4 regions of the Janthinobacterium goodfellowi genome follow, and region 3 is predicted to be linked to each of the others. Evidence: predicted binding sites of a transcription regulator. Region 3 holds the regulator's gene; each other region holds the start of a gene.
What was found. Region 3 encodes sigma-54, which starts transcription at its own class of promoters, with help from an activator protein. Its sites were predicted from a motif close to TGGCANGNAANCTGCTTT; they were not measured.

Region 1 (4,423 bases), on a different contig from region 3:
GCATTCACCGTATGCGTACTGGTCGAGCCCGGTGGAAAGGGCGGGATTTGCGAGGTGACGATCTGCGCCTCGCCGCGTGCAAACGAGGCCGTGCCCATGCCTTGCTGCGTAAAATCATTTTCCCCCTTGGTGACGGCGCCGCGCGTCGCTTGCGGCGCATCGATCTCGTTGCTGCCGCCGTGGATGACGCTGCTGCCGTTGAGCGTGGCGGTGGTGCGCGACAGGTCGATGTTGCTGATCAAGGTGGTGGAGCCGGTGGGATTGCTGATGACCAGGCCGAAGACGCTGGTGTACGAATAGCCATAGGCGGCGGCGCTGGCAGTGCCGCTGCCTGCCAGCAACAGCAATGCCAGCAGGACCGTTGGCAACCGGATACAAGAAAATGTAGTCATGAAAATCCTCATCTGCCGGTCGGCCGCGTTGTAAGGAAAACCGACAGGCTTGCCACATAAAAAAGGCGAGGAGACTCCCTCGCCTGTGAATCCCCCCTGTTGCCTGGTTCAGGCGGCAATCTTGCGGCGGCGGGCATAGCCCAGGCCAGCCAGGCCCAGGCCCAGCAAAGCGAGCGTGCCCGGTTCGGGTGTCGCCGCCTGTTTCACCAGGTCCACGCTTTCCACCGCATTCAAGGTCAAGGTGTAGTTGCCGGCCGTTAAAGCATTGCTGACGGCGCTGAAGTTGCTGCCGCAGCCCGTGCCCACGCCCGTGCCCGCGGGCGTGCCGCAGCCGGATGGGTCATAGGTGAACAGGTTGCCGCGCGTCAGGAAATTGGTCGCCAGGCTGGTGTTCAGGTTGGCGCCATCGGTGTTTTCCGTGCCGCCGAAGATGCCCGAGCCGATCACGCCATCGGGCGTCCAGTTGAAGACGGTCGCGCCATTGGCATCGGTGATGGTGAAGGTGACCACCAGGTTGGCCGTCGCCGTGGACAGCACGCCCACGGTGCTTTGCAGGAAGACTTGCATGAAGGGCGATGCCAGGAAGTCAAAGCTCAGCGTCGCCGTGGGTGAGCCGACGACGAAATCGACGGAGAAGCCCGTGGTCGAACCGTTGCGCCCGGACGCATCGGCCGTGCCGGCAGGCCCGTCCAGGTGGGCTTCGGCGACGTTGACGGCCTGGGTGGAGGTGGAGCCGGGCGGGAACGAGGGGAACTGCGTGCTGACGATCTGCGCATCGCCGCGCGAGTAGTTGCCGGCGGGGCCTTGCTGCGTGAAGTCGTTCTCGCCCTTGGTCACGGCGCCGACGTTGGCGCGCGGCGCGTCGAGCGAGCCCGCGCCGCCGTTGATGACGCTCACGCCGTTCAGGGTGGCCGTGCTGCGCGAGATGGTGGTGCTGTTGGCCACCGTGATCTGGCCCGTCGGCACGGCGATCACCAGGCCGAAGATATTGTTGTAGGAATAGCCGTAGGCGCCCGCTTGTGCGCTACCGGCCGCGCACAGCATGGCCAGTGTCGCAACCGCCGGGAGCAGTTTCAGTTTAGAAAGTTTCATGTCATTCACCTCGTGGTTGAGTGAGTTTGGAAGTCTTGCCTGAGTCCTGTCGGCAGGTGCTCATGGCCAGTACCTAGCGACTTCCATGCCAACGCATGAGGTTCTTTTGAAATCAATGACTTGGCGTGCTTGTGTTGACGTGGTGCAGGTGTTGCCGGATGCGGTGTAAGAAAAACCGACGCCGCCGCTCAACGCGGCCCGTCTTGCGGCAAGGAGCCCAGCAGGGCGTGCAGATGGGGCAGCAGGCGTTGCCCTGGCACATAGTCGCGCATGGCCGTGGCCAGTTGGCGCGCCGCCAGCCTGGCCCGGCCATCGTCGAGCATGCGCGTGGCGGCATGGCGCAGGGTGGTTTCCTGGAAACGGTCGGCGCGCAGCAGCAGTCCTGCGCCAGCGCCCGCGATGCCGTGCATGTTGAGGAATTGATCGAGGTTGCCGGCGATGCCAATGACGGGCACGCCCGCCGTCAGCGCCTGCTGGCTGGTGGGGCTGCCGCCGTTGCAGATCACCAGGCTGGCGCGGCGGGCGGCCGCGTCGCCAGGTAAAAAGGGCGCGACATAGGCATTCGGCGGCACGGCATCGACGCGGATGGTGCCGGCCGTGGCCGCCAGCACGGTGACGGGCAGGGGCGCCAGCGCGCGCAGCACGTGCGGCAGCAATTGCCCCTGGCCCGAGCTGCCCAGGGTGACATAGATGATGGGGCGTCCGCTGCTCAGTTCCGGGCGCTGCCACCAGTCCGGCAAGTCGAGCGGCGGCGCCCAGATGACGGGGCCCAGGTAGTCGTGCGTGGGCGGCATGGCGTGCGGCGGGAACAGTTGCGGAATATCCGCGTACAAGGTGCGGTCGGCATCGGTGTAGATGCGCCGCAGGTCGCCGCCCAGTGAGGGCAGGCCATGGCGGCGGCGCACGCGGTTCAGGGGCACGGCGTGCGAGGCGAAGGCCAGCGGGCGGATCAGGCGGAACAGGGGATCGGCCAGCCAGATGGGCAGCACGCTCGTCAGGGGCAGGCTGGGCACCGTGTAGTGCTGGCGCACCCAGGGACTCCAGTAGGCGTTGCTGAGGGTGATGTAGGGAATGCGCTGCAGGCGCGCGCTGACGGACAGCGACAGGCGGAAGTCGCCGATCACCAGGTCGGGCTGGACGGCATTAAGCAGGCGCAAGTCGTCTTCCACGTACGCGTGCAGGGTGCTTTCCGTGTAGACGGGCTTGCCGTGGGCCAGCGCTTGCAGGAATTGCAGCGACGAAATGCTGTCGATGCGCCAGCGCCGGAAGGCGACTTGCTTGAAACAAAAATCATAGCCATCGGCGCAGGCAAAATGCACTTCGTACTCTTCCTCGGCCAGGCCCTGGGCCAGGCTCAGGGGGCGGCCAACATGGGCCAGGGTCACTGCCTCGGCCATGAATAAGATTTTCTTGCGCGCCATCGTGTGGGGATCGCTTGCACTCGTATCGTAGGGGATGCTTCTCAAGTTGGAGCGGCGCCGCGCCGTTTAGTTCCCGAGGCATGCCACAGGCGGGCGCCGGGCATTTGCGGCATCGGCTACAGTGGGGCAAAAGGAGGCCACCATGCAGCCACGATTCCGTCTTGCCCCGCTGCGTGCGCACAGCACGCCCGAACCCGATATGCCGCCACCGCCGGAAGGCGATCCTCTCGCGCCGCCGCCGGAACAGCCGCCGCACATCGACCCCGTGCCGGTCGAGGAGCCGACGCCGCCGCCACCGCCCGTCAAGATGGGATAAGCGGCAGGCTGCGTGCCGCGCCAGCTGCCGCCGTGTGGTTTATTTCCAGTCGGAAATGGAACCCATGCGTGGCGGTATCGCCACGCCATTTAAACAACAAAAACACTAATAAATGTTGCCGAGTGGATACAAATCAAGCACGAACTGCCGAGTGTCATGCGGCCGTCACGATTCTGTTCTTATAATGAGACATCATAAAAATTCTTGTACAGGAGACCATCATGGGCAATTCCTTGCATAACAAAATCTACCTGGGCCGTCGCCCTGTGATCACCAGCAAGAACCTCGCAGCGCTGGCACTGGCGGGCGCCGTGGCTGGCTGCGGCCTGGCCTGGCTGCTGCTGCGCAGCTACAAATAAGCGCCGTCTTGCCCGTGTTTCAGCCGCCTGGCCGCATGGCGGGCGGCGGCAGATTCACGTTGCCTGTTGCCGATGCGCAGCGGGGCGCGTACCATGGGGGCCGAACACCTGGCCTTTTATGGAAAAGCAATGAAGAACGAGAAATTAACAACCGATGAATATGACGCGCTGGAGCAAGTTGCACGCGGCATCAAGACCGAGCGCCCCAGCGCTTGCGTTGCCCGCAATGCCAAGCGCCTGTCCGGCCTGAAGCTGCTCAGCTATGCACGCGATGGCCGTCTGTCCATCACCGACAAGGCGCAACAACTGCTGTTCCTGCGCCGCTGCATCATGGGCTTGCGCGCCGTGGCCGCCGATCCGCTGACCAAGCTGGACACGGAAGTGGCATATTTCCTGGGCAAGAAAGCCCACATCGTGGCGCGCGCCGAAGGCGAGGGCCACGATATTTCCGACAAGGGCCGCGAATCGCTGGCCGACATCGACACCCTGGGACTGTAACAGCCTGTCCCGGTAACCGGCCCCAGTGGCCGGTTTTCACATTCCCCTCACTTTTATTTCCCCTTGGAGAACACTTTGGACAGCGCGATGAACTGGTCGGCCCACGAACTGACGATGACGGTCTTGATGACGCCCGATATGGCCAACTTTTCCGGCAACGTGCACGGCGGCACCATCCTGAAATATCTCGACAGCGTCGCCTACGCCTGCGCCAGCCGCTATTCGGGCAGCTACGTGGTGACCTTGTCCGTGGACCAGGTGATGTTCCTGCAGCCTATCCACGTGGGCGAGTTGGTGACGTTCCTGGCCTCGATCAATTACACGGGCACGACGTCGATGGAAGTG
Region 2 (4,423 bases), on a different contig from region 3:
ACGGGCTGGCGCCCGATCCTGGCTTTACGCCCGCGCAATACGAGCGGCTGGCCCTGCTGTACATCGCCGCCAGCGTGCGCAAGGGCACGTGGCTGATCCCCGCCTTCCACGCCGTGCTCGATACGGGCTTTGCCAACGGCCATGACGATCCGCAAAACTTTTCGCTGGAGCAATGGGATGCGGCCCTCAGCCATTTGAGCGCCGTCATTGCGGGCGCCCACGCGCCACATTGAACACCACCTAAGCGCCGATTTGGAGGATACTGTAGCTCCCGCTTTGCATCGCGCGGATGCCGGGATGTCGATGGGGAGCCGCGATGACCTATGCCTCTGACCAGAAAATGCATGCGCTGGACATGCCCGCCCGCACGCGGCGCATCTTCAGCATGCGCGATGCCGTGCTGACGCAGTGGGAACACGAGGTGCGCGCCAAGGTCCGCGGCGCCGACGCCTTGCTGACGCCCATCCTCATCAACACCTTGCCCGCCTTCTTCGACAACCTGGCCGAAGCGCTCACGCCCGGCTACCCGCGCGACGACGCCACCAGCAACACCAACGCTCCTGCCGTGCATGGCAACGAACGGGCGCGCATGACCAGCTATGGCCCGGAACAGGTGATCCAGGAATACCAGATTTTCCGCGACTGCTTCGCCGCCGCCGCGCTGGAGGCGGGCGTGCCGCTGCGGCGCCGCGACTGGAAGGTGATCAACGCCTCGATCGATACGGGCATCCGCGAAGCCATCCTGGAATTTACCGCCATGCACGCAAGCTTTCAGCGCCGCATCGCCGCCGGCCTGTCGCACGACATGCGCAACCCCCTGTCCGTCATGCTCAACAGTGCGCAGCTGCTGCAGCGGCGCGCGCAACAGCCGGACGTGGCGGCGCTGGCGCTGAAAATTCTCGAGCACGGCAAGCGCCTCGACGACATGATCCAGGAATTGCTCGATACGCTCAGCTATCACCGGGGACAAAAGCTGCCCCTCGTCCTGCAGCGCTTCGACATACTGCCGCTGGCGCGGCAAGTGGCCGACAGCGTCAATATCGGCCATCCGGGCAAGTGCGTGGTCAGCGGCATATCCGTGACGGGCTGGTGGTGCGAAAATTCGCTGCGCCGGGCCCTGGATAACCTCGTGGGCAATGCCGTCAAGTATGGCGACGACGGTCCCATCCATATTCATATCGACAGTTTGCGCGAACGCATGATCTTGAGCGTGCACAACACGGGCAGCAACATCGCACAAGACCAGACGCAGCGCATCTTCGAATACCTGCGCCGCGAGCACGAAGGCAGCGCGCCCGGCTGGGGCATCGGCCTGCCCTTCGTGCAAAACGTGGCGGAAAGCCATGGCGGCAGCGCGCTGGTCGACAGTGCGCCGGAAACGGGCACCACGTTTACCATCGACCTGCCCGTCGACTGCCGGCCCTTCGTCACGCCGGACGCCTGATCTCGGCTGCCCTGCGCCCCATCTGCCTGCAAAATCGATGCCGTAGCGCACCAAAGCGGTGCGAATGACGGTTTTACGCCACAAAAGTGATCATTTTTTACATACTTTCGGGCGTGCGGCATTGGCACGCTTCCTGCTGAGCTATAGTCAGACACGGCTCAAGGGAAATCACAACATGGCAAATTTTTTCAATGAAATGACTGCAGATGACGTGGGTACGGACAGCAAGGTACGTGAACACTATCGTGAATTCAACAACTGGCTGGAACAGCAATCGCCCGAGACCATCGCCCGCAAGCGGGCCGAAGCCGACCTGACGTTCCGCCGCGTCGGCATCACGTTTGCCGTCTACGGCGACGATGCCGGCACGGAACGCCTGATTCCGTTCGACACCATCCCCCGCATCATCCCCGCCGCGGAATGGGCGCAGATGCAGACGGGCCTGGTGCAGCGCGTGCAAGCCTTGAACATGTTTATCCATGATATTTATCATGAGCAAAACATTATCAAGGCGGGCATCATTCCCGCCGAGCAAATCTACAAGAATGCCCAGTACCGCCCGGAAATGCAGGGCATTGCCGTCGCCTCCGACATTTACGCGCACATCGCCGGCGTCGACATCGTGCGCGCGGGCCAGGGCGAATTCTATGTGCTGGAAGACAATTTAAGGGTGCCGTCCGGCGTGTCCTACATGCTGGAAGACCGCAAGATGATGATGCGGCTGTTTCCGGAACTGTTCGCCCGCAACCGCATCGCCCCCGTCGACCATTATCCGGACATGCTGCTCGACAATCTGCGCTCCGTCGCGCCGATGGGCGTCGATGACCCGACGGTCGTCGTCATGACGCCGGGCATGTACAACTCCGCCTATTTCGAGCATGCGTTCCTGGCCCAGCAGATGGGCGTGGAACTGGTCGAAGGCAAGGATTTGTTTGTCAACGACAATTCCGTCTACATGCGCACCACGCGCGGGCCCAAGCGCGTCGACGTCATTTATCGCCGCGTCGACGACGATTTCCTCGATCCGCTGGCCTTCCGCTCCGATTCCTCGCTGGGCGTGCCGGGCCTGCTGTCCGTCTACCGCGCGGGACGGGTCACCCTGGCGAACGCCATCGGCACGGGCGTGGCCGACGACAAGTCGATCTACCCTTTCGTGCCCGACATGATCAAGTTCTACCTGTCACAGGAGCCGATCCTCAACAACGTGCCGACGTACCAGTGCCGCAAGGCGGCCGACCTGTCCTACGTGCTGGCGAATTTGCCGAAACTGGTGGTCAAGGAAGTGCATGGCGCGGGCGGCTACGGCATGCTGGTGGGCCCGGCGTCGAGCCTGGCGCAGATCGAGGACTTCCGCCAGCGCCTGCTGGCCAATCCGGACGGTTACATCGCCCAGCCGACCTTGGCCCTGTCCGCCTGCCCCACGTATGTCGAAGCCGGCATCGCGCCGCGCCACATCGATTTGCGTCCGTTCGTGCTTTCCGGCAAGACGATTTCCATGGTACCGGGCGGCCTGACCCGCGTGGCGCTCGGCGAAGGCTCGCTGGTGGTCAATTCCTCGCAGGGAGGCGGCACCAAGGATACCTGGGTACTGGAAGCCACATCCGCTTTTGCAGGAGAGAAAACATGCTGAGCCGCACTGCCGATCATTTGTTCTGGATGGCCCGCTACACGGAACGGGCGGAAAACACGGCGCGCATGCTCGACGTCAACATGCAGACGTCGATGCTGCCCCAATCCGAGCAGGACGCGGAGCAAGGCTGGCGCGCCACCCTGGGCATTTCCGAGCTGCAAAACGCGTACGACCACAAATATGGCCGCTTCCACACGCGCGACGTGCTCGACTTCATGGTGCGCGACCCGAACAACCCCTCGTCCATCCTCGCCTGCCTGACGGGCGCGCGCGAAAACGCCCGCGCCGTGCGGGGAACGTTGACGACGGAAGTGTGGGAAATCCAGAACGCCACCTGGCTCGACATGCAGAAGCGCCTGAAAAGCAATCTGCTGGAAACGGACCCCAGCGCCTTCTTCGAATGGGTCAAGTACCGCTCGCATTTGTCGCGCGGCGTGACCCTGGGCACCATGCTCAAGGACGAAGCGATTTATTTCATTCGCCTCGGCACTTTTCTCGAGCGGGCCGACAACACGGCGCGCATCCTCGACGTGAAGTTCCATGGCGCGCGCGACACCTCCAAGGACATCACGCAGCGCGACTTTTACTACTGGGCGGCTTTGCTGCGCTCCGTTTCCGGCTTCGAGATCTACCGCAAGGTGTACCGCGACGTCATCACCCCGGAACGGGTGGCGCAATTGCTGATGCTGCGCGGCGACATGCCCAGGTCCTTACTTGCCTGCATGGATGACGTGGTGGAAAATCTGAAACATATCCGCAACGACGTGTCGGCCGATACGGAACGGTTCGCCGGCAAGCTGCATGCGGAGTTGAAATTCGGCCATATCGACGACATCATGAAGGCGGGATTGCACCATACCCTGACGGAGTTTCTGGAAAACATCTATGAGCTGGGCAACCGGGTCAGCCGCGATTTCCTCGTTCCCCTGGCGGCCTGATGCAGCTCACCATCCGCCACGCTACCCACTACGCCTACAGTGCACCGCTGGCCTATACCATCCAGCAGCTGCACCTGACGCCGCGTATCGAGCCGCAGCAGCGGGCACTCTCCTGGCAAATCACGACGCCGGGCCAGTGCCACGCCTATACGGATGCCTACGGCAATCTGTCGCACATGCTGACGATCAACGGCAGCCATCAATCGCTGAGCCTGGTCGCCCAGGGCGTGGTGGAAACCATCTACCCGCACAAGGGGCGGCTGAACCTGGTCGACACCTTGTCGCCGCTGCTGTTTACCATGCCGACGCCGCTGACGGAAGCGAACCCCGCCATTGTGGAACTGACGGCCGCCAGCCTGCCGGACCGCCGCGTCACGGCCGGCACGGGCCATTTGCTGCGCCTGGCCGAGC
Region 3 (4,423 bases):
CTATGGCAAGCGGCAAGTCGTGCATGATGTCTCGCTGCAAGTCGAATGCGGCGAAGTGGTGGGACTGCTGGGCCCGAACGGCGCCGGCAAGACCACCTCGTTCTACATGATCGTCGGCCTGGTGCCGTCGGACGGCGGCAGCATCGACATCAGCGGCGTGGATATTTCCAGCCTGCCCATCCACCGCCGCGCGCAGATGGGCCTGTCCTATCTGCCGCAGGAAGCGTCCGTGTTCCGCAAGCTGACGGTGGAAGACAATATCCGCGCCGTGCTGGAAATCCAGACCGTCGAAGGCCGCCCGCTGAAGAAGGCCGAGATCGAGGAACGCCTGGACAAACTGCTGGCCGACCTGCAGATCGAAAAGCTGCGCGAGAACCAGGCCCTGTCCCTGTCTGGCGGCGAGCGCCGCCGCGTGGAAATCGCCCGCGCGCTGGCCACCGATCCCCGTTTCGTGCTGCTCGACGAGCCGTTCGCCGGCGTCGATCCGATCGCCGTGATCGAGATCCAGCGCATCGTGCGTTTCTTGAAGGAGCGCAATATCGGCGTGCTGATCACCGATCATAATGTGCGCGAGACGCTGGGTATTTGCGACCGTGCCTACATCATCAACCAGGGCTCGGTGCTGGCGTCGGGACGCCCCGACGACATCATCGCGAACGAGTCGGTACGCCGGGTCTATCTGGGCGAACACTTCCGCATGTGAGCCAATGAAACAATCATTGCAGCTGCGCACTTCGCAGCATCTGGCACTGACGCCGCAGTTGCAGCAATCGATACGCCTGTTGCAATTGTCGACCCTGGAACTGCACCAGGAACTCGAGCAGTTGCTGACGGACAACCCTCTGCTCGAGCGCCTCGACGACCCGCTCGACCGTTCGCTGCGCCTGCTGTCCGACGGCGCCCTGAGTTCCACGGCCGCGCCGGCCGAAGCGCCGCCCCAGCCGCCAGGCCAGGAGGCGCCCGCGGCGCCGGCCGAAGCGGAAACGTTTGACGGCGAGGCGGGCGAAGGCCCGGCCGCCGCGGATGGCGGCGACAGCGACTGGAGCGAGGCGAGCCGGGGCAAGGCGCCCGACGACGAAGATTCCCGTCCGCAATTGGAGGCCCATCACTGCACCCTGCGCGAACACCTGATGGAGCAGATGCGCGTGACGGTGCTCGAGTTGCGCGACCGCGCGCTGGTCGAGCTGATCATCGACGCGCTCGACGACAATGGCTACCTGGAAGAGTCGCTCGACGACATCCTGGCGCGCCTGCCGGAAGAGCTGGAAATCGACGCCGACGAGATGCGCACGGCCTTGTCGCTGCTGCAAAGTTTCGATCCGCCCGGCGTGGGTGCGCGCAACGCGTCCGAATGCCTGGCGCTGCAGATCAAGCGCTTGCCGCACGTCGCCATGGTGACGCGGCGCATGGCCCTCGTCATCGTGGAAAAGCACCTGGCCTGGTTTGCCCAGCGCGATTTCAACAAGCTGAAAAAAGCCCTCGATTGCGACGATGAAGACTTGCGCGAGGCGCAGACGGTGATTCGCCAGTGCAATCCGCACCCGGGCGCCGTGTTCGCCTCGGACGTGTCCGATTACGTGGTGCCCGACGTCGTCGTCAAGCGCGCGCGCAATGGCTGGCAAGTCACCCTGAACAACGACGTCATGCCGCGCCTGCGCGTCAACGCCATGTACGCCAACTTGCTCAAGCAGGGCAAGGGCGAGGGCGCCATGGGCGCACAGTTGCAGGAAGCCAAGTGGCTGATCAAGAATATGCGCCAGCGCTTCGACACGATCCTGCGCGTGGCGCAGGCGATAGTAGAAAGACAAAAGAACTTTTTCTCGCATGGAGCCGTTGCCATGCGCCCCCTTGTGCTCCGTGAAATAGCTGATACACTGGGTTTACACGAGAGTACTATCTCGCGGGTAACAACTCAAAAGTACATGCTGACCCCGCACGGCATGTTCGAGTTGAAATATTTCTTTGGTAGCCACGTCGCCACCGAAGCGGGGGGCGAAGCGTCATCGACGGCGATACGGGCATTGATCGTGCAACTGACAGGAGCAGAAGACCCTAAAAATCCTTTATCCGACAGTAAGATTGCGGACATGCTGGGGGAACAAGGCATGGTGATTGCGCGACGTACTGTTGCCAAATACCGGGAAGCGTTGAAAATTCCGCCAGTGAGCCTGCGTAAGTGTTTGTAAGTTTTTTTCGGTTCCTCTGCGGGCCGGATAGGATGGACCGCACGAACCCGATCATCTTTAGGAGTGTGTATGAATCTCACCATCAGCGGACATCATCTCGAAGTGACACCAGCCATCCGTGAATACGTACAAACGAAGCTGGAGCGCGTGAAACGTCATTTCGATCAAGTCATCGATATCGCCGTGATTCTGACCGTGGATAACCTCAAAGAGAAAGAAAAACGTCAAAAGGCCGAAGTCAACCTGCGTCTGAGTGGCAAAACCGTCTATGTGGAAAGCCTGGCGCAAGACCTGTATGCCGCGATCGATGCCCTGATCGACAAGCTCGATAGGCAAGTGATGAAATACAAAACCAAAGTGCAAGGGCACGGTAAAGAGGCGATCAAACATCTGCCAGACAACTCGGAAGAAGAATTCGCCGCCGCCTAAGAACACCCAAAAACCTACTGCGCGTCGCGATTTGCGGCCTCCGATGCTCACTGTGCATATGCACAGCTCCGCTTCTCAGCCACAACTCACATCCGCTCGCTACGGTTTTTCCACGTGTTCTACGGCCTGCGACTTTCAACCGGTTGTGATCAACTAAGGGCGCACATTGCGCCCTTTTTTGCGCCCGTAGCTGTCGAACGCAATGTTCCCCGCGCAGGCGCTAAAATGTTGGCACTTTCACTTCTTTCCTGCCTGCCATGAGCGACTTCGTCCAGACCTCCATCCGCCACCGCACGGGCCACATCGTGCTCGACCGTCCGAAAGCATTGAATTCCCTGTCCCTGGAGATGGTGCGGGCCCTGAGCGCGGCCTTGCTGGCCTGGCGCGACGACCCTCAGGTGGATGCCGTCGTGATCCGCTCCAGCAGCGAAAAAGCCCTGTGCGCGGGCGGCGACATCCGTTTCTTTTACGATGCGGGCCTGGCCACGCCCCAGGGCGGCAGCGCCCTGCTGGAAGATTTCTTTACGGAAGAATACGCTTTAAATCATTTGATCCATTTTTATCCGAAACCGTATATCGCCGTCATGGATGGCGTGGTGATGGGCGGCGGCATGGGCGTGGCGCAAGCGGGGCCCGGCAACCGCCTGCGCATCGTCACGGGCCGCACGCGCATGGCCATGCCGGAAGTCAATATCGGCCTGTTCCCCGACGTGGGCGGCAGTTACTTTTTGTCCCGCCTGGCCGGCCAGCTGGGCCTGTACCTGGGCTTGACGGGCTTGACGATCAATGCGGCCGACGCCCTGTACACGGGCCTGGCCGATGTGTATCTGCCCGAGGCGCAGATGGGGGCGCTGCAGGCCCTGTTCGAGTCCACGCCGGGCGAGGCCTTGCCGGTCGCCATCAAGGCGCTGGCGGCGCCGTTCCAGGCCGAGGCGGGCGCTTCCCCCCTGGCCACGGCGCGCGCGGCGCTGGACCGCCACTTCAGCGCAGGTTCGGTGGCGGCCATCATGGCCTCGCTGGCGCAGGACGACAGCGCGTTCGCCGCGAAGGCCCTGGCGGCCATGCGCCTGCGTTCGCCCTTGATGATGTGCGTGACCCTGGCGTTGCTGCAGCGGGGCGCCCATCTGGGCGTGGCCGATTGCCTGCGCATGGAGCGCACGGTGGCGCGCCACAATTTCGAACATGGCGAAGTGCTCGAAGGCGTGCGCGCGCTGGTGATCGACAAGGACAATGCGCCGCGCTGGAATCCTGCCAGCCTGGACGAGGTCGACGCGGCCATGGTGGCGCGCTTCTTCGCCCCCGTGTGGCCCGCGCAAGCCCATCCGCTGCGCCACCTCGACTGATTAAGAACGCTCGCGGTGGCGCAGCACGACCCGCTCGTTGGGGCCGAAGTATTGCGCCAGCCGCTCCGCCATGTACACGGAGCGGTGCTGGCCGCCCGTGCAGCCCAGGGCCACCGTCAGGTAGCTGCGGTTGTCGGACTTGAACGACGGCAGCCATTTCTCGATGAAGGCGCGGATGTCGGCCAGCAGTTCCAGCGCGCTCGGCTGCGCGTCGAGGAAGGCGATCACGGGCGCGTCGCGGCCGTCGAGCGGGCGCAGCGCCAGGTCGTAATAGGGATTGGGCAAGGCCCGCACGTCGAAGACGAAATCGGCATCGAGCGGCACGCCCAGCTTGAAGGCGAACGATTCGAAGAACAGGGTCAGCGGCGCACGTTCGGAGGCGACGATATCCTTGATCCAGGCGCGCAGTTTGTTGGCGCTCAGTTCCGAGGTATCGATCACATGGCCCAGCTGCTCGATGGCCGA
Region 4 (4,423 bases), 250 kb from region 3:
GGGGCGACCTGCCTGCGGCGCAAGCGGCCTATGAGCAAGCGCTGCGCCATGCGCCGCGCCACGTGAACGCGCGCAACGGCCTGGCCGTGCTGCACGCGCAGCGCGGCGAGCACGCTGCCGCCATCGCCCAGTGGCAGGCGCTGACGCAGGAAACGGGCACGCCGCAGCCGCAGCAGGCCTATCTGTTCAGCAATCTCGGCCATGCCTATTATTTAAGCGGCCGCGATGCGCAAGCGTTGACTGCGCTGGAACAGGCGTGCCTGCTCGATCCGCTCAATGCGCTGGCCTGGCAGCACCTGGCGCAAGTACTGGAACGGCTGGGACAGCACGAGCGCGCGGCCGTCATGCGGCACCAGGCGGCCAGCTTGCAGGAACACGATGTGCGGCGCGACATGGCCGTCGTGCGTGGCGAGGCGGCGCCGAAGGTGGTGCCGGAGCCGGTACCGGATGCGCCCGCCATGGCGCGCGTGGAGATCACGCAGAGCGATGGCATGGCCCAGCTGCGGCGCGTGCCAGCGGCGGTGCGCAGCCTGCCCGTTGGCCCTGTGCTGCCTGCGGCGCCTGTGCCCGTGGCCGGCGCGCCGCATCCGCGCCTGGAAATCGTGAACGGCAACGGCGTGCCTGGCCTGGCCGCCGCGCTGGCGCGCAGCCTGGCCGGCACGCCCGTGCAGGTGGTGCGCCTGGCCAATGCAGGCAGCTTCCAGGTGGCGCGCACGCGCGTCGAATACCGGCCCGCGCAGGAGCAGGCGGCGCGCCAGCTGGCCCGCCAGCTGGGAACGCAGGTGCAGACCCAGGTGCAGATCCAGGCCGCCGACTGCCCTGCCAGCGAGCTGCGCCTGGTACTGGGGCGCGACCTGAGCGACCCGGCCATGTTGCACCGCTATTATCTGCAGCAATTGCAGCTGGCCCGCCGGGCGCTGGCACGGCTCGGCTAACACGCATCGGCGGGCATAAAAAAACACGCGGCGCCTTGGCGGGCGCCGCGTGTTTTTCACGTGCCGGTGTTTATTGCTGCCGGCGGCGGCGCGTAAAGGCGAGGCCGGCCAGTCCCGTGCCCAACAGGAACAGCGTGCCCGGTTCCGGTACCGCCAGCGGCGGATCGATGACGACGATATCGGTGCGCGTGGACTTGGAAAAATTCAGGGTGTAGCTGCCGGCGGGCAGGGCGAAATTCGAGGTCAGGGAAAACATCGCGAAGTCATTCGTGAAGGTGCGCCCGGTGGCCGGGTCGTTGGTGCCGCTCGTCATGTTCAGGCTGAACGGATCGAGGCTGCCGACCGTATGGTTGCCGTTGATGTCGCTGCCATTGCTGGCATTGCCATCGGGCGCGAACTGGAAGATCACGCCATCGGCATTCGCATTCGACAGGCAGCCGACGGGGCTGGCGGTATTGCATGAGATATTGAAAATATCCATGATCGACACGCTCGACTTGTCGCCCATGGTCGTCACGTTGGTGCGCAGGTCGCGCCGTCCCATGAAGCTGAAGGTGATGAAGCCGGCGCTCGACAGCGTCAGGTTGACGGAGCCGGTGAGGGTGTCGCCGGCCGTGGCCGTGGCGGCGCCGATCGAGTTGCGCTGTGCTTCGGCCACGGCGCGCACGGTGGCGCCGCCATTGAGCATATTGCCGAAGGCATGCGCATCGCCGCGCGCGAATTCCAGGGTGGCACTGGGACTCGGTGCGTAGTGGTTTTGCGGCAAGCCGCTGCAGCCGCCGCCCGAACACACTTGCAGCACGTCGGCATTGGCGGCCGGGCCCGTATTGACGGCGCGCGGATTGACGGCCACGCCGCCCTCGAAGAAGGCGCTGTCGCTGGCGTTGCGGTTGGCGCCGGCCAGCGACAGCGTGCCGGCACTGGTGGTGATGCGGAAATTGTTCAATTCGTTGACGGCCAAGCCGTACGCGCCGGCCTGCGCCTGGCCGCTGGCCAGCAGGCTGGCCGCCGCCAGCGCACCCAGCCAGCCCAAGGTCTTGTTTCGTGTGTGATCGACGTTCATCGCAGCCTCTTATCGTAGTCAGTCTCGGAAAATCCGGGGGACAGAGAATCCAGAATGACTTGCCTGGATTCATTTCGTAGACAGTGATAAGCAGCTTGCGTGCCACACAAAAAAATCACATCGAATCAAACACTTGCGCAAAGCGAGCTGAGCTGGAAATGGCAAAGTGTAAGAAAGGCCGACGCCGCCTGGCGGGCGGTATCGGCCAGCCTCAGGTGCCTCGGTGATAGCCCAGGTGGCCGCCCGAATTGCGCGCGCAGCCGCAACCGATGCGCGCCACTTCCTCGCCTTCCGTCAGTTTCCAGTTGGTAATCGTCGTGTGCTGCCAGTCGATGTCGCTTTTCTTGACAGGTTTCACCGTCAGCGTTCGGTGTTCGACATCCGTATACTCCATCAGCTCTTCGTCGTCGGCGATGTCGAAATGGCGGTGGATCAGGGAAATGCCGAAGCGGTCGAGCGCGCCATAGCGCTGCAGCACGTCGCGCAGTTCGCGAAAGCAGGCCAGGTCGTCGGGCCGCAGCGGATCGACGGCGGAAATATCGGCGACGGGCTGCCATTGCATGGCGTGGATGTTCAGGCTGTGCATGATGTTCTCCTGTACCCCCTGTATCAAGCCCAGGCTGCAGGAGGGGTGCTGGCACGCCTGGCGAAATGGTCATCGTGGCCGCAACGCCGCTGCGGCGCTTGCGCCAGATCAAAGGTGCGGCACATCGCACCTCGCCCGGTAAAATAGGCCATGGCAAACAAAACCCCCACCTTCCCCGGCGCGCGCACGGGCCGCGGCCAGGTCCTGGCCGTGCTGCTGTCGAACCGCGACCAGTCCGGCGCCGAGCCGCTGCAAGGCCGCGTCTCGCTGGCCGCCATCGTGAAAGCGCTGAAACGCAAATACCACTGGCCCATCGAGACGCACAGCTTTCCCGCGAACACGCAGGACGGCCGTGCCAGCTGGGCGACCGTCTACAGCTTGCCGGACAAGGTGATCGAGACCGCGCTGGAAGCCGGCGGCCGGGAGTGGCTGGAGAGCCGGGGCGTGCCTGGACGGCGCTGAACGCGCCGTCTGAACTTATTCGAGCCGGAAGCCGACCTTCAGCGTGACCTGGAAGTGCGCCACCTTGCCATCGACGATATGGCCGCGCGATTCCGTCACTTCATACCAGTCCATGTGCTTGACCGTCAGCGCCGCCTTGGCAATGGCATCGCGTATCGCCTGATCGCTGCTCTCGGTCGACGTTCCCACCAGTTCGATCAGCTTGTAAGTGTGTGCGGACATGATATTTCCCCAGGTAGGCAAGCCAGACATCGGGAGCCTGCTTTGCGCAGGCACGTGCTCATCTTGCGCCTAAACGTGCTGATAGTCATTGCGCGGCGCAGCAATGCGTCACGCAAGCGGGAAAAAGAAAAAAGGGCTTACATCTCTGTAAGCCCTTGATATTCTGGTGCCGACTGCCGGTTTCGAACTGGCCACCTGATGATTACAAATCAACTGCTCTACCAAATGAGCTAAGTCGGCAAAAACTGCGCGTTGCGAATTATACGCTATTTAATGCGTGTCAGGGTCGGGCGGCCGCCTTTTTTTGGTGGCTCGTCGTCGCCGGGCGTGGCGTTGTCGCGTTGTTCGGGGGAGCTGGCCGGTACGGACGACAGGGTCGGAGCGCTGCTGGCGGGGGCGAGCACGGGCGGCGGGACGTCGGCCGAGGCGGGGCTGTCCGTCGGTTGCGCGTCCGGGTCATCGTTGCCCAGCACGGGCTCGAAGGCCATGCCCTGGCCGTTTTCGTTGGCGTAGATGGCCATCACGTTGTCGACCGGCACGTAGATTTCGCGCGAGACGCCGCCGAAGCGGGCGTGGAAGCGGATGGCGTCGTTGTCCATCTTCAGGCCGCTGGTGGCGCCGAAGCTGATGTTGAGCACGATTTCGCCCTTTTTCACGTATTCCATCGGTACCGTGGTGCGCGAATCGACTTTGACCGCGAGATAAGGCGTGTAGCCGCTGTCGGTGCACCACTCGTAGATGGCGCGCAGCATATAAGGTTTGGTTGAGATTTCAGACATGATAGGCACTGTGAGGCGGGAGCGCCGCCGGCAACAAATGGCGGGCGCACCGGTAATTCAATGAAACGATGGGACAACTCATTCGATAAAAGAACAAAGAATACAGTTGGCCCAAGATGCCCCAGAAAGCGTCGCGAGCAAGCCCGATATCGGCTTGAGTAACGCAGCCGTACATGCGTACGGCGAGTAACGCCAAGTCGAGAGCGGGCTGCGCAGCAGCTTTATGGGGATATCTTTTAGCGGCGCATGACTTTCTCGGATGGCGTCAGCGCTTCGATGTAGGCAGGACGCGAGAAGATGCGTTCGGCGTATTTCATCAGCGGTGCAGCCGTCTTCGACAGTTCGATGCCGTAATGGTCCAGGCGCCACAGCAGCG

Region 1: a site for sigma-54 is predicted at 1,558-1,575, ahead of ACQ4WQ_RS04715 (EDSAP-1 family PEP-CTERM protein). Genes of this name have one in related genera too.
Region 2: a site for sigma-54 is predicted at 1,567-1,584, ahead of ACQ4WQ_RS10555 (circularly permuted type 2 ATP-grasp protein). Genes of this name have one in related genera too.
Region 4: a site for sigma-54 is predicted at 2,086-2,103, ahead of ACQ4WQ_RS14415 (EDSAP-1 family PEP-CTERM protein). Genes of this name have one in related genera too.

The regions. Positions count from the first base shown of each region.
Region 1 is NZ_JBNYXN010000001.1:1,036,696-1,041,118, forward strand. Features, by position in the region: gene ACQ4WQ_RS04710 (EDSAP-1 family PEP-CTERM protein) at 1-392, opposite strand, end outside; gene ACQ4WQ_RS04715 (EDSAP-1 family PEP-CTERM protein) at 501-1,484, opposite strand; gene ACQ4WQ_RS04720 (glycosyltransferase) at 1,673-2,881, opposite strand; gene ACQ4WQ_RS04725 (hypothetical protein) at 3,048-3,221, shown strand; gene ACQ4WQ_RS04730 (hypothetical protein) at 3,443-3,580, shown strand; gene ACQ4WQ_RS04735 (hypothetical protein) at 3,710-4,078, shown strand; gene ACQ4WQ_RS04740 (acyl-CoA thioesterase) at 4,166-4,423, shown strand, end outside.
Region 2 is NZ_JBNYXN010000002.1:578,416-582,838, reverse strand. Features, by position in the region: gene ACQ4WQ_RS10565 (hypothetical protein) at 1-233, shown strand, start outside; gene ACQ4WQ_RS10560 (sensor histidine kinase) at 317-1,444, shown strand; gene ACQ4WQ_RS10555 (circularly permuted type 2 ATP-grasp protein) at 1,620-3,074, shown strand; gene ACQ4WQ_RS10550 (alpha-E domain-containing protein) at 3,068-4,012, shown strand; gene ACQ4WQ_RS10545 (transglutaminase family protein) at 4,012-4,423, shown strand, end outside.
Region 3 is NZ_JBNYXN010000003.1:193,814-198,236, reverse strand. Features, by position in the region: gene lptB (LPS export ABC transporter ATP-binding protein) at 1-703, shown strand, start outside; gene ACQ4WQ_RS13280 (RNA polymerase factor sigma-54) at 708-2,186, shown strand; gene hpf (ribosome hibernation-promoting factor, HPF/YfiA family) at 2,256-2,615, shown strand; gene ACQ4WQ_RS13270 (enoyl-CoA hydratase/isomerase family protein) at 2,873-3,958, shown strand; gene rapZ (RNase adapter RapZ) at 3,959-4,423, opposite strand, start outside.
Region 4 is NZ_JBNYXN010000003.1:442,398-446,820, reverse strand. Features, by position in the region: gene ACQ4WQ_RS14420 (LytR C-terminal domain-containing protein) at 1-935, shown strand, start outside; gene ACQ4WQ_RS14415 (EDSAP-1 family PEP-CTERM protein) at 1,006-1,998, opposite strand; gene ACQ4WQ_RS14410 (hypothetical protein) at 2,210-2,584, opposite strand; gene ACQ4WQ_RS14405 (hypothetical protein) at 2,735-3,046, shown strand; gene ACQ4WQ_RS14400 (dodecin) at 3,062-3,268, opposite strand; tRNA gene ACQ4WQ_RS14395 (tRNA-Thr) at 3,433-3,508, opposite strand; gene ACQ4WQ_RS14390 (ClpXP protease specificity-enhancing factor) at 3,535-4,047, opposite strand; gene ACQ4WQ_RS14385 (glutathione S-transferase N-terminal domain-containing protein) at 4,284-4,423, opposite strand, start outside.